DNA from 2 places in the Pseudomonas sp. S2_A02 genome. Region 1 is predicted to be linked to the other one. Evidence: predicted binding sites of a transcription regulator. Region 1 holds the regulator's gene; the other holds the start of a gene.

Region 1 (7,510 bases):
TACGGATTACGCGAGCGGGAGGTCGTCAACAATGTGCAAGTGCGCGTGCCTACGGGAGGGCGACCACCGTACACCTATCGGTCAGCCAACCCGGCCGTAGCGACAGTTGATGCCAACGGCAAGGTTAGAGGCCTGAGTAATCAGTTGACCACCGTCACCGTGACAGACGCTGATCAGCGAAAGGTTTCCTACCCCGTGCGGGTGATGAATGTTTACCGGCTGATACTGAATGACGCGTTCTTCACCGCGGCTGAGGCAGGCAATTGGCTTCGACAATTCGGCGCCGCCAGCTTTTACAACGATGGTCAGACACTCGGATGGGGCATCCTGTCCAATAACTTCGTTGATCTGACTCCCATTTTCGGAGCGAGAGGCCCATATTACGGCCGGTTCTTTGCGCTGAACCTGTCCTATCCCGGACTCTATGTCGTGTATCACGAACTCCTGGCTGATGGGACTCTGGCGACTGGCAACTACTATCTGACCGTGACCAAAGACCGTAAAAGAATCATGGGATTTTTTCCGACTTGAGCAAGGCGCAGTAGAACCTACGGTTATTACCCGGCGCATGGAGGTGACCCTTCGTGCGTGTTCTTTTCCTGGTTGCCGCAAAGCCAAACGCGGAGCGTCCTTTGACGCATTCCCACGCTGGAGCGTGGGAACGCTCAGTGAGCAGGAGGGCCCGCTACTGCGGCAATTGCAGATTATCCAGCACCCGATTCACCGCCAATTCCCCGAGCATGATCAATTGTGCAATGCCCATCAGCGCTCGGCGCTGCGATGGCTTGACCAGCCCGGCGAATTCCTGGGCGATGGTTTTGGCGCTGGCGAGTGTTTCGCAGGCGTTGGCCAGCAGGTCTTCGTTTTTGGTGTCGGCGGTGACGGCGTACATTGCGCGGGTTTTACGCGGTGGCGGGGTGGAGCCGGGCGGGCAGAGGTAATGGTCGAGGGCGCGGTCGGCGGCTTCGTGGAGTTTTTTTGAGTCGAGGGATTCGTAGGGCGAGGTGGGGTCGGTTTCGGGCGGGTTGGGCGTTGGTTTGATCATGGTGAAGCTCCCACAAGGGAACGCATTCCAAATATGGGAATGGAATGCAAATCAAATGTAGGAGTGAGCCTGCTCGCGATAGCGGTCTGTCTGGTTTGAATGCGTTGACTGGAAAATGCTCATCGCGAGCAGGCTCACTCCTACAGGGGGGCGTGTTTATCCCTGCCTGTTTCATCTCCCGGGCCAAAGTTGGAAAGCTTCTTGCAATAGCCGCCCTGCGCCCGATCGGGGCGTCAAAAGTTTGCTTTAAAGAAACGGGGAAAACCGGTGGATCGCTCTCAGTTAATCAACACTGCACGCACAAACGTTGCCGACCTCAGTCGGGGCAATCTGGGTGTGCCGCTGTTGCTGCTGGTCATGCTTGCCATGATGATGTTGCCGGTGCCGCCGTTCCTGCTGGACGTGTTTTTCACGTTCAACATTGCCTTGTCCATCGTCGTGTTGCTGGTTTGCGTGTACGCCCTGCGACCGCTGGATTTTGCGGTGTTCCCGACCATTCTGCTGGTGGCGACGTTGCTGCGACTGGCGCTGAACGTGGCCTCGACGCGGGTGGTGATGCTTCACGGTCAGGATGGCCATGCCGCCGCCGGTAAGGTGATCCAGGCCTTCGGTGAAGTGGTGATCGGCGGTAACTACGTGGTCGGTATCGTGGTCTTTGCGATTTTGATGATCATCAACTTCGTCGTGGTGACCAAGGGTGCCGGGCGGATTTCCGAGGTGAGCGCGCGCTTCACCCTCGACGCGATGCCCGGCAAACAGATGGCGATCGACGCCGACTTGAACGCCGGCCTGATCGATCAGAACCAGGCGAAACTGCGCCGGATGGAAGTGGCTCAGGAAGCTGAGTTCTACGGTTCGATGGACGGTGCCAGCAAGTTCGTGCGCGGTGACGCCATCGCCGGCCTGCTGATTCTGTTCATCAACCTGATCGGCGGCATGGCGGTCGGTATCTTCCAGCACGGCATGAGCTTTGGTGATGCCGGCAAGGTTTATGCGCTGTTGACCATCGGTGACGGTTTGGTGGCGCAATTGCCATCACTGCTGTTGTCGACTGCCGCTGCGATCATGGTGACCCGTGCTTCCGGCTCGGAAGACATGGGCAAGCAGATCAATCGTCAGATGTTCGCCTCGCCGAAAGCCCTTGCAGTGGCCGCTGGCTTGATGGCGGTGATGGGTCTGGTGCCGGGCATGCCGCACTTCTCCTTTCTGAGCATGGCAGCCCTGGCGGCCGGCGGCGCTTACCTGTTTTGGAAGAAGCAGAACGCGGTCAAGGTTCAGGCGCTGCAAGAGGTCAAGCGTCAGCAGGAACTGCTGCCATCGCCGGCCCGTGCTCAGGAAACCAAAGAGCTTGGCTGGGATGACGTGACCCCGATCGACATGATCGGCCTGGAAGTCGGCTACCGCCTGATCCCGCTGGTGGATCGCAACCAGGGGGGTCAGTTGCTGGCACGGATCAAGGGTGTGCGTAAAAAGCTCTCCCAGGACCTGGGCTTCCTGATGCCGACCGTGCATATCCGTGACAACCTCGACCTGGCGCCCAGCGCCTATCGCCTGACCCTGATGGGAGTGATCCTGGCCGAGGCCGAGATTTACCCGGACCGCGAGCTGGCGATCAACCCGGGGCAGGTCTACGGCACGCTCAACGGCATCACCGCCAAAGATCCGGCTTTTGGTCTGGAGGCGGTCTGGATCGAAATCAGCCAGCGTGCCCAAGCACAATCCCTCGGCTACACCGTGGTCGATGCCAGTACGGTAGTGGCGACCCACTTGAACCAGATTCTGTACAAGCACTCCAGCGAGCTGATCGGACACGAAGAAGTCCAGCAACTCATGCAATTGCTGGCCAAAAGCTCACCGAAACTGGCTGAAGAGCTGGTGCCGGGGGTGGTTTCGCTGTCGCAACTGCTCAAGGTCTTGCAGGCATTGCTCGCCGAACAAGTGCCGGTACGGGACATTCGCAGCATCGCCGAAGCCATCGCGAACAACGCCGCCAAGAGTCAAGATACTGCCGCTTTGGTGGCCGCGGTGCGCGTCGGCGTATCTCGTGCAATCGTGCAAAGCATTGTAGGCACTGAGTCGGAGCTGCCTGTGATCACCTTGGAACCAAGGTTGGAACAAATATTGCTCAATAGTCTTCAGAAGGCAGGACAAGGCTCGGAAGAGGGTGTTCTGCTGGAGCCAAGCATGGCAGAGAAACTGCAGCGCTCGTTGATCGAAGCGGCGCAGCGTCAGGAAATGCAAGGTCAACCGGTGATTCTGCTGGTGGCCGGTCCGGTTCGCGCGATGCTCTCGCGATTCGGCCGACTGGCAGTCCCGGGTTTGCATGTGTTGGCTTACCAGGAAATCCCTGACAACAAGCAAGTGACCATCGTTGCGACAGTAGGGCCCAACGGCTGAGGTAGTGGTTTATGCAAGTTAAGCGTTTTTTCGCCGCCGATATGCGTCAGGCCATGAAACTGGTTCGTGATGAGCTGGGCGCCGACGCCGCCATCATTGGCAATCGCCGGATCGCTGGCGGTGTCGAGCTGACGGCTGCCCTGGATTACAAACTGTCGGCGCTGGCCCCGCGTGTTCCAAACATGGAACTCGAGGACGAGCTGCGCAAGACCCAGTCGCGGATCGTCACCGCCCAGGCCGAACTGAGCCTGCGTGGCGATGGCGAGAGCGACAAAGCCACCAATCGCCAGTTGTTCGCCGGCCTGCCGTTGACCGCCGCCGAGCCACTGATCGAGCCAACGCTGGCCGAGCCTCGGCGTCCGGCACCCGCGCCTGCCGCAGCGACCGGTGTCGACCCGCGTGCGTTCGACTCGATGCGTTTCGAGCTCAACAGCCTGCGTGAACTGATGGAAGTGCAACTCGGCTCGCTGGCCTGGAATCAGCTACAAGGCAGCCGTCCGGCCCAGGCCAACCTCTGGCGACGCCTGCAACGCATCGGCCTGTCCGGCCCGTTGTCGCGCGATCTGCTGGCACTGATTACCGACATTGAAGAACCACGTCAGGCTTGGCGCATGTTGCTCGCGCACCTGGCGCGGATGATTGCCACCCCGGAAGTCGAGCCCTTGGAAGAGGGCGGTGTAATTGCGATGGTCGGCCCGGCTGGCATGGGCAAGACCACCACGCTGGCCAAGCTCGCGGCCCGTTATGTGCTCAAGTACGGCGCGCAGAACATCGCGCTGGTGAGCATGGACAGCTATCGCATCGGTGCTCAGGAACAGCTCAAGACCCTGGGCCGCATCCTCAACGTGTCGGTCACCCACGTCGATCCGGGCCAATCGCTGGTGCAGGCGCTGGAACCCTTGCTGCGCAAACGCGTGGTGCTGATCGATACCGCCGGCCTGCAGGCCAGCGATCCGGCACTGCGCATGCAGCTTGAAAGCCTGGCCGGACGAGGGATCAAATCAAAAAACTATCTGGTCTTGGCAACCACTAGCCAAAAACAGGTTCTAACCGCCGCTTATCATAGTTACAAGCGTTGCGGGCTAGCTGGCTGCATCCTGACTAAACTGGATGAAACGGCAAGCCTGGGTGAGGTGTTGAGCCTGGCCATCAGTCATGAATTGCCGGTGGCTTACCTGACCGATGGCCCGCGGATCCCGGATGATTTGCATCTGCCGCGTCGTCATCAGTTGGTCAGCCGCGCCGTTAGCGTGCAAATGCAGGAAGAACCCAGCGAAGAAGCCATGGCTGATATGTTCGCTGACCTCTACCACAGTCCGACCAAGCGGGTTGGCTGAGGTATTAATGAACAGTTTTTGTACCTACATCGATGGTCTGCCAATGCATTGTTCAGTTAGTGAACGCGCAGCCAGTAATGTGGCCTCCGTCTAAGTAAGACAAGGTAAAGAAATAACATGGGCAGCATGCATCCCGTACAGGTGATCGCGGTGACCGGCGGCAAAGGTGGCGTCGGGAAGACTAACGTGTCAGTGAACTTGTCCCTGGCTCTAGCTGAGCTCGGCCGGCGCGTCATGCTGCTGGACGCCGATCTGGGGCTGGCGAATGTCGACGTCCTGCTGGGGCTGACACCCAAACGTACTTTGGCCGATGTGATCGAAGGCCGGTGTGAGCTGCGCGACGTGCTGCTGCAAGGGCCCGGCGGTATCCGCATCGTCCCGGCCGCGTCCGGCACCCAGAGCATGGTTCATCTGAGCCCGGCCCAGCATGCCGGCCTGATCCAGGCCTTCAGCGACATCGGCGACAACCTCGACGTATTGGTGATCGACACCGCTGCGGGCATTGGTGACTCGGTAGTCAGTTTCGTGCGCGCAGCCCAGGAAGTCTTGCTGGTGGTGTGCGACGAACCAACCTCCATTACCGACGCCTACGCGCTGATCAAACTGCTGAACCGCGACTACGGCATGAATCGTTTCCGCGTCCTGGCCAACATGGCGCAGAGCCCGCAGGAGGGCCGCAACCTGTTCGCCAAGTTGACCAAGGTCACCGATCGTTTTCTTGACGTCGCCTTGCAATACGTTGGCGCGGTGCCTTACGACGAAAGCGTGCGCAAGGCCGTGCAGAAGCAGCGTGCCGTCTACGAAGCCTTTCCCCGTTCCAAGTGCGCTCTGGCATTCAAGGCCATTGCGCAGAAGGTCGATACCTGGCCGCTGCCGGCCAACCCGCGTGGGCATCTGGAATTTTTCGTCGAGCGCCTCGTGCAACAAACGGCAGGACCCGTCCTATGACAGCCAGTGGTTACAACCTCTACAAGAAGTCGGCACGTGACGCGCAGTACGAACTAATCGAGCGTTACGCGCCACTGGTCAAACGCATTGCCTACCATTTGCTGGCGCGTTTGCCGGCCAGTGTCCAGGTCGAAGACCTGATCCAGGCCGGCATGATCGGCCTGCTTGAAGTATCAACCAAATACGACGCCAGCAAAGGCGCGAGTTTCGAGACGTACGCGGGCATTCGAATCCGCGGCGCGATGCTCGATGAAGTGCGCAAGGGGGACTGGGCGCCACGTTCGGTTCACCGCAATACCCGCATGGTCAGCGACGCGATTCGCTCGATTGAAGCTAAAACCGGCCGTGACGCTAAAGATCACGAAGTTGCGGCCGAACTCCAATTGAGTCTCGACGATTATTACGGGATTTTGAACGACACCCTCGGCAGCCGGTTATTCAGTTTCGACGATCTGTTGCAGGACGGCGAACACGAAGGGCTGCATGAGGATGGCGCCAGTGCTCATCTCGAGCCGTCACGCGATCTGGAAGATGAACGCTTCCAGGCGGCGCTGGCGGACGCGATTGCCAATTTGCCGGAGCGTGAGCGACTGGTGTTGGCGCTGTACTACGACGAAGAGTTGAATCTCAAGGAAATCGGTGAGGTCCTGGGGGTCAGCGAATCGCGGGTCAGCCAGTTACACAGCCAGTGCGCGGCCCGTTTGCGGGGGCGTTTGGGGGAGTGGCGAGCGCGCTGAAGGCAGTGTGGGGACACTGCGAATGGAGCAGGTGTGGTGTTGAACCGCACCGGTTTCGATCTGTTGTGCTCCAGACAGTCATTGAGTGCTTTGCCGGATTGATTGAAATGGCGTGTCCAGGTGCTGGGCGCGTTTAAGACTGCTTGGAGGTCGAATTGAACAAGAACATGAAAATCCTCATCGTTGATGACTTCTCAACGATGCGGCGGATCATAAAAAACCTGTTGCGTGACCTTGGGTTCACCAACACGGTCGAGGCTGACGATGGCGTCACTGCCATTCCGGTTCTCAACAGCGGGGGCATCGACTTTCTGGTAACGGACTGGAATATGCCTGGCATGACCGGCATCGATCTGCTGCGTCACGTGCGCGCCGATGAAAAGCTCAAGCACCTGCCGGTGCTGATGGTGACCGCTGAAGCCAAGCGCGAGCAAATCATCGAAGCCGCTCAGGCGGGTGTGAACGGCTATGTGGTCAAGCCATTCACGGCTCAAGCGTTGAAAGACAAGATTGAAAAGATCTTCGAACGCATCGGTTGATGTGCAAAGCCAGTCCGTCACGGGGGAGCTATGGAGCAAAACGAATCTTCACAGGGCGATTTCGAATCGACCCTGAAAAAACACGCGGTCGAACTGGTCGAGAGCCTTGAAAAAGGCAGGTTCGGCGACGCTGTGCAACTGATCCATGAGCTCAACCAGACCCGTGACCGCGGCCTGTATCAGGAAGTGGGCAAGCTCACCCGCGAGCTGCATAGCGCGATCGTCAATTTCCAGATTGATCCGCACATGCCGCAAGCCGAGGAAGTGTCTCAGATCACCGATGCCACTGAGCGCCTGGGTTATGTGGTCAAGCTGACCGAGGCTGCGGCCAACCGCACCATGGACCTGGTGGAAAACGCCACACCGTTGATCAACGGCCTGAGCGATGAAGCTCAGGCGCTGAGCACGGATTGGGGGAGGTTCATGCGTCGCGAAGTCGGGGCTGAAGAGTTCCGCGAACTGGCCCGGCGCGTCGACGGTTTCCTGACACGCAGCAGTGAAGACAAC
Region 2 (7,510 bases), 1.2 Mb from region 1:
ACTGACCTACGAACTCTCGATTGAGGGCCTCAACAACCAGTACGACATCCAGATCCTTGGTGGCTCGAAATGGCTCATCCAGAAGCTCCATGGTAATGGATGCTGCCACCCCGCCAATCAGAACGTAGCTACCTTGGTAGTCTTTGAAATACTCTCTAAACCGGTCGATACCCACTACCATTTCACGTTCTCCATCATTTCATCCAAACACATTTGCACCCGGTCATCATGGTCATCCTTGAGACTCAGATAGAGAGAAAATGGATCTACAGTCCCGGTGGCTCTGTTGCTATGCAGAGGGTCATAGCTCCAAAACTGGATGCAGCACGCTGCATGGTTTTTCGGCACCTCATAATAGGGGGATGTGGTCTCAAACTTCGATTTGGCCGTCTTTGATATTGAGCCCCAAACACCGAACTCTTCCCCATATGCCGCACTCATCTTCCCGCGCTGATCGGACTCAGCGAGCTCTCGAATGTGATCGAACTGCGCAGTCGTCATTGCGAAGCTCGGGACTTTTGGACTGGCGAGAAGGCTCATCTCTGCCAGGGCCGCTTCCCCTGCCAGCATCATTTGGGTGTCAAACGCCTGAGGAATTGCATTTAACCAAAGTGTTTTTTTGACTGGCGTACGCATGTAGTCTTTCGCCATTCCCCAAGTCTCTTTAGGAGACAAGTGAAAAAAGATCGCGGCTTCACCCATTTCCGTTCCAGGCTGAACGATGTCCAGGTCGGTCAGCTCTTTTATGGCTCTGGTGACGGTCATTTTCGCGTAGGTAAAGGATTTCTCGAAAGTAGAGCGAGTGGTCAGTAGCCGGGGCTGCCATCCTTTGATCAGGAATTGAATAAGCATGGATTGAGTGGCAGGGCTCAGTACCTGAGGTTTTTCCAGGCGCTGCCTGTAATACTCACGCAAATCCATTCCAAACGCGGGAAGATAAAGCTGGTTTCCCGGCACGATGAATTGGACGCCTTTCTCGACCAGTCGTTTTCTGTCATAGCTCGGGAGCGTGTCTGTGACGAAAACCATGAGGTCACTGGTTTCGGGCGACTTCTTCGCCAGCAGCTTGTTGATTGCCTGCATATGCTTGGCTACATCCGCAACGCTAGCTTCCCGTTGTGGACGTTCCTTGAGCATGAGACACCTGCCCCCTAAGATTTCCGTGACAAAAAATTCGTATCGGTCACGCAGCGCATACGGAAGGATTTTGACGTGTTCCCAAGGTTTTAAGCGCAGCTTTAGGCCTAGCACGCTCTCTACATAGATCTTGAGCTCGATCAGATCGCGCCTCTCATGGAGGTCGTGGTCGTAGCTGGTAAAATCAACCATGGTCATTCTTCCGTATCACGATTTCATCACGATATCAGAGCCTCTGATAGCGTGCAAAATCCCTGATATTCTCCCGTGAATTTTGATGCAGATCTGCGACGCGAGATAAACGATAGGGAGGGAGTGGGAATACCCCTGCGCGAAATTTCAGATCGTTCCTACAGCCGTCACCATCGCACAGTATTCAGACACCGTTTTTTTTGCGCATTCAAGATCGACAAGTCGCGTGATGGAGCCATTGAGATCGGCGCTCACTGAACAACAGACAATCTCCCACCTCACAAAAGACAGAGACAAAAAAGCCGACATCGCTGTCGGCTTTTTCATGAATCACTGCTTAGGCGGCTCACCCGGTTTCGGCGCAGGAGCATCAAACAGATTCAACCGCTCACGAAGCTCATGAGCCGGCAGCGGCTCCTTATCCGCCGGCAATGCGTTCGGATCGACTGGCGGCGTGGGCACTTCGCCTGGGCCACCCTGCCCTTGCGTCGGCATTGGCGCAGGTTCGGCACCTTGCGAACCTTCGATGGCACGCTGGGCTTTTTTGGTCAGCACGACGATGTCGATGCGGCGGTTGACCGGGTTGAACGGGTTTTCCCGGTCGAACAACGCGGACGAGGCGTAGCCCACGACTCGCGCGACCTGAGCATCCGGATAGCTGCCCGCGACCAGCGCACGGCGAGCCGCGTTGGCGCGGTTGGCCGAGAGTTCCCAGTTGCCGAAGTCGCCGGTGCCCGAGTACGGCTTGGCATCGGTGTGGCCGCTGATGCTGATCTTGTTCGGCACCGCTTTGATGGTGTCGGCCATGGCCAGCAGGATGTCTTCGAAATACGGCTTCAGACGCGCACTGCCGGAGTCGAACATCGGACGGTTTTCGGCGTCCACGATCTGAATGCGCAAACCGTCCTGAGTGATCTCGAAGAGGATCTGGTCCTTGAACTTCTGCAACTGCGGGTTTTCTTCGACCTTGTTCTGCAACTCTTGCAGCAGCAATTCCAGGCGCTCTTTCTCGACCTGCTCGGCCATGCCTTCGACCTGTTCGGAGTCGATCGTCACCTTGTCTGGCTGAGGCTGAGATTTCACCTCGGGGTTGAGAGTGCTCTCCGGCGCCAGGGTCGGCGTGCCGCCCAGATCGATGATGTACGGCGTGCCGCTTTCGGAAAAACCGACCGGGTCCTTGAAGTAACCGGCAATGGCGATCTTCTGTTCCGGCGTTGCCGTGGACAACAGCCACAGCACCAGGAAGAACGCCATCATCGCCGTCGCGAAGTCCGCGAAGGCGATTTTCCAGGCCCCCCGTGATGCCCGCCGGCGATGCGCTTGACGCGCTTGATGATTATCGGCTGGTTATTTTCCATGACTTAGCGACCGCGAACCGCTTGTTCCAGCTCAGCGAAGCTAGGACGGTGCGCCGGGTACAGAACCTTGCGACCGAACTCCACCGCCAGCGATGGCGGCATGCCGGAAGCCGAAGCTACCAGCGAGGCCTTGATGGCTTCGTAGACGTTCAGTTCTTCCTTGGCGTCGTGAGCCAGGGAGTGGGCCAGCGGGCCGAAGAAACCGTAAGCCGCAAGAATACCGAAGAAGGTACCAACCAGTGCCGCACCCACGTGCAGACCGATGGATTTCTGGTCGCCTTCACCGAGGGAAGCCATGGTCACCACGATACCCAATACCGCCGCGACGATACCGAAACCGGGCATGGCGTCGGCGATGCCGTTCACCGCGTGGGAAGGGTGCTCGAGGTCTTCCTTGAGGCTGTAGAGTTCCATATCGAACAGGCCTTCCAGCTCATGGGGAGCCATGTTGCCGGAGGACATGATGCGCAGGTAATCGCAGATGAACGCGGTCATGCGTTCGTCTTTGAGCACCGCCGGGTACTTGGCGAAAATCGGGCTCGCGGCGGCATCTTCGATGTCACCTTCGATCGCCATCATGCCTTCGCGGCGGCTCTTGTTGAGGATCTCGTAAATCAGGCCCAGCACTTCCAGGTAGAAGGTGTGGTTGAAACGCGAATTGAACATGCCCAAGGACTTCTTGAGCACATGCATCGTCATGTAACCAGGGTTGGCCTGCAGAAATGCGCCAAGGGCCGCCCCCCCGATAATCATCACCTCGAAAGGCTGGATAAGAGCGGCAATCTTGCCGTGGGAAAGCACGTATCCGCCGAGCACGCTCGCGAATACGACGATGATGCCGATAATTTTAGCCATAGGTAGGAGAGCACTTACTGAGTCGGGTTCAAGGTCATATTCGGAAGTTAAAAAATCTCTTCTTCTACTTATCGGCAAAACTGCGCCAGACTATAGCCAGTTCAGGCGAAAAGCTATTTTGACCCGTGCAGGGATAGGTAATGCAGACGATGATTGCGTCCAGACATGGCTAACGAAACGAACGTCCCAACGCCAAAACCAACCACGCTCGAAGACTGGGTCAAGCTTCTCGATGGTGTGCGCCTGCCGGTTCCGCAAGCCAGTCACGATCAGGTCAGCAAAGCCATCCGCGATAACCGCAGTTCACTGCGAGACATCGCCGAACTGATGCAGGACAGCCCGGCCCTGGCCTTGAGCGTGATTCGCGAAGCCAACCGCCACACCCAAGGCAGCATGACCGAGCCCGCTGAAAACCTTGAAGTGGCGATCAATCGTCTCGGCTTGAAACGCACCGAAGAATTGCTCGAGCGCCTGCCCGCCGAATCCCAATCGCAAATCCCTGTCGCCTTGCGCCAGCTTCAACTGATCAGCCAGCACGCCACCCAACAAGCCAATGGTTTTTTTGCCGGTCGCCTGGCGCGGTTGTGGCAGGACATCCACTGGGGCAGCCTGCTGTTTCTTTCGCCACTGTGGCCCATGGCGTTGACCCATCCGCATCTGCTCGAAGAATGGGAGCTGCGGGTCATCCATAAAGGTGAGTCGGCGCGCAAAGTCGAAAAGCAATTGTTCGGTGTGCGCCTGCTGGAAATCTGTCAGGCGCTGGTGGATGTCTGGCGTTTGCCGATCTGGGTGCAACAGGGTTATCGGCTGCTGCGCAGCGAACAACGCGAATTGGTGAAAGTCCTGCGCATCGCTCGCGACAGCGATCACCCATTGCGCCAGCAAAACCGCCTCGATGACGACCCGACGTTGCGACGCTGGCTCAATCAGCCTGCCAATACCGTGCTGCTGGCCAATGGTCTGGCATTGTCGGCACAACAAGCCTGGGACAATCCTCATTGCGAACGCTGGCAATACCTGACCAGCCTTTATTTGCAAATGCCGATGGATGAGGTGCAACAACAATTGCACCAGCAAGCTGCCAACAGCGCCCGCCAACATGCCATGCCTGACCTGTGGCACCCGGCCGAAGCGCTGATCTGGCCTTCGGGCATGAACCGTGTTCACGCTGGTTTGCTGCCGGCCCCGGCACCCACCGCCGAAGACCTGGCGAAGTGGCGTAAACAATGCGCCGAACTGCTAGTGGAGCCGAGCCCTTTTACCAATGCCATGCACTTGACCACATCGGCCCGAGACGCCCTGGTGGCGTGCGGCATGCGGCGGGTGATGATCCTGATGGCCGACCGTACGCACGCTAATCTGCGCGTGCACCAGACTGCCGGGTTGCCCAAAGAAGTAGCCGGCCTGAACCTGGTGGTCAACCAAAGCACCGTGCTGCAGCGCCTGCTCGCGCAACAGGCCCAGGTGCGCCTGACGCCAGCCAACAACGCACAATTCTCGTCCCTGTTGCCGGCCAGCCTGCGTAAACAGTTCAGCGGTGAGCACTTGCTGCTGCGCTCCCTGGTCAACAACGGTCGGGTGATCATGATCGTGGTGGCGGATCAGGGCGGCGGGCCGTTCTCGGAAATTACCGTGCAAGCATTCGGCAAAACCGCGCAGTGCATCGAAAAGGCCCTGCACAGCTTTAGCCACCGCTAGGGGCTGATGCCAGTCAGTTAAGTTGCGCACACTTGTGGGAGCGAGCCTGCTCGCGATGACGCCGGTAAATTCAGCATCAATATTGTCTGACCCACCGCTATCGCGAGCAGGCTCGCTCCCACAGGGCTGGCCGAAATAACTGATAACAGACCCTCATGACGCTGCGCTACAATCCTCTCCCTTTGTGCTCTGGAGACCTCACATGTCTGACTTCTCTGGCTTGGCGCTGGTGATCGAGCCGAGCGACCTGCTCCCGCGTCTCGACTCCCGCGAACTGATTCTGGTGGACCTGACCAGCAGCGCCCGCTATGCCGCAGGGCATATCCCCGGAGCACGCTTTGTCGATCCAAAACGTACTCAACTGGGTCAGGCGCCTGCGCCAGGCCTGCTGCCGACCCAGGCCGCGCTTGAAGCATTGTTCGGCGAACTGGGCCACAACCCCGATGCGGTCTACGTCGTCTATGACGACGAAGGCGGTGGTTGGGCCGGGCGCTTTATCTGGCTGCTGGATGTCATCGGCCACAGCAACTATCACTATATCGACGGCGGCCTGCCGGCCTGGCTGGCAGAAGGCTTGCCCATGTCGATCCAGATCCCGCCAGCGGTCGGCGGCCCGATCGCCCTGACCCTGCACGACGAACCCATCGCCACCCGCGAATACCTGCAAAGCCGTCTCGGTGCCACCGACCTGGCAATCTGGGACGCACGCGGGCCGCTGGAATACTCCGGCGAAAAAGTCCTCGCAGCCAAGGGCGGGCATATTCCCGGCGCGGTCAATTTCGAGTGGACAGCCGGCATGGATCAAGCGCGCAACCTGCGCATCCGCACCGACATGCCGAAAATCCTCGAACAACTCGGTATCACCAAAGACAAAGAAGTCATTACCCACTGCCAGACTCACCATCGTTCTGGCTTCACGTATCTAGTAGCCAAGTCGCTCGGTTATCCGCGAGTCAAAGGTTACGCCGGCTCCTGGGGCGAATGGGGCAACCATCCCGACACGCCCGTAGAGATTTAAGGTTTTTTAAGGACAGTTAATGAATAAGCGTTTGTTTATCCTCAGCCAGTACCTGCTACCCCACCACTTGCTTTCGCGACTGGCCGGCTGCATTGCCGAATGCCGCGTGCGCTGGTTCAAGAACGCCTTAACCGCCTGGTTCGCCAAGCGTTATCAAGTGGACATGTCCCAGGCGCTGGTCGAAGACTTGACGGCTTACGAGCACTTCAATGCATTCTTCACCCGTGCCTTGAAAGACGGCGCTCGCCCGCTGGACCAAACCCCAGGCGCGATCCTCAGCCCGGCCGACGGAGCCGTCAGCCAACTCGGCCCAATCGAACACGGTCGCGTTTTTCAGGCCAAGGGCCACAGCTTCAGCGTGCTGGAACTGCTGGGTGGTGACGCAGCCAACGCAGCGCCATTCATGGGCGGTGATTTCGCCACCATTTACCTGTCGCCCAAGGATTACCACCGTGTGCACATGCCGCTGGCCGGTACGCTGCGCGAGATGGTCTACATCCCCGGCCGCATCTTCTCGGTCAACCAGACCACCGCTGAAAACGTACCGGAACTGTTCGCTCGCAACGAGCGTGTAGCGTGCATTTTCGACACCGAACGTGGCCCGATGGCCGTGGTGCTGGTGGGCGCGATGATTGTGGCGTCGATCGAAACGGTCTGGGCCGGCTTGGTGACACCGCCCAAGCGCGAGCTGAAAACCTTCCGTTACGACGAAGCCGCCCGTGCGCCGATCCATCTGGAGAAAGGCGCGGAATTGGGTCGCTTCAAGCTCGGCTCTACGGCTGTCGTGCTGTTTGGGCCGGATCAAGTGAAATGGGCTGAAGGGCTGGGCGCTCTTTCACCGGTGCAGATGGGCCAGGGTATCGGTTTGCCGACAGCCTGATCCCGGATGCGCCGCCCCGAATTTCTTCCGGGCGGCGCATCCCCCTGTAGGAGCTGCCGAAGGCTGCGATCTTTTGATCTTGATTTTCGGCGCGGCTGAAAATGTTGAAGATCAAAAGATCGCAGCCTTCGGCAGCTCCTACAAAAGCAAGTGCGGCATAAATATCGTGACACCCCCTCCGCGTTCATAGCTGCTACAGTCAAGTCATTCACTGCCCATTTCCCGGTCGGAGTTTGTCTACGGCATGAATGAGACCAATCCTGTCCTGTTGCTACGCGCACCGATCCCGACGCAGTCGCGTCTGACTTTCTGCGAAGCCACGCCTCGCGACCTCAAGCGCTGGATCGCCAACCTGCCCAAAGCCAACATCGG

Evidence for each region. The regulator FliA, encoded in region 1, starts transcription of late flagellar genes. The targets are predictions, from matches to a motif close to CTAAAGTTTNNNNNNNNNNNGCCGNTAA.
Region 2: motA (flagellar motor stator protein MotA) is a predicted target of FliA. The motif match lies at 3,611-3,638, and genes of this name have one in related genera.

What each region holds. Positions count from the first base shown of each region.
Region 1 covers NZ_CP162776.1:1,913,829-1,921,338, reverse strand. The annotation lists gene AB4O41_RS08765 (Ig-like domain-containing protein) at 1-531, shown strand, start outside; gene AB4O41_RS08760 (DUF6124 family protein) at 686-1,045, opposite strand; gene flhA (flagellar biosynthesis protein FlhA) at 1,313-3,442, shown strand; gene flhF (flagellar biosynthesis protein FlhF) at 3,454-4,779, shown strand; gene fleN (flagellar synthesis regulator FleN) at 4,897-5,727, shown strand; gene fliA (RNA polymerase sigma factor FliA) at 5,724-6,464, shown strand; gene AB4O41_RS08735 (chemotaxis response regulator CheY) at 6,632-7,003, shown strand; gene AB4O41_RS08730 (protein phosphatase CheZ) at 7,034-7,510, shown strand, end outside.
Region 2 covers NZ_CP162776.1:3,081,625-3,089,134, forward strand. The annotation lists gene AB4O41_RS14170 (hypothetical protein) at 1-181, opposite strand, end outside; gene AB4O41_RS14175 (hypothetical protein) at 175-1,329, opposite strand; partial or broken gene motB (flagellar motor protein MotB) at 1,660-2,687, opposite strand; gene motA (flagellar motor stator protein MotA) at 2,691-3,542, opposite strand; gene AB4O41_RS14190 (HDOD domain-containing protein) at 3,708-5,240, shown strand; gene AB4O41_RS14195 (rhodanese-like domain-containing protein) at 5,443-6,258, shown strand; gene asd (archaetidylserine decarboxylase) at 6,278-7,138, shown strand; gene AB4O41_RS14205 (molecular chaperone) at 7,383-7,510, shown strand, end outside.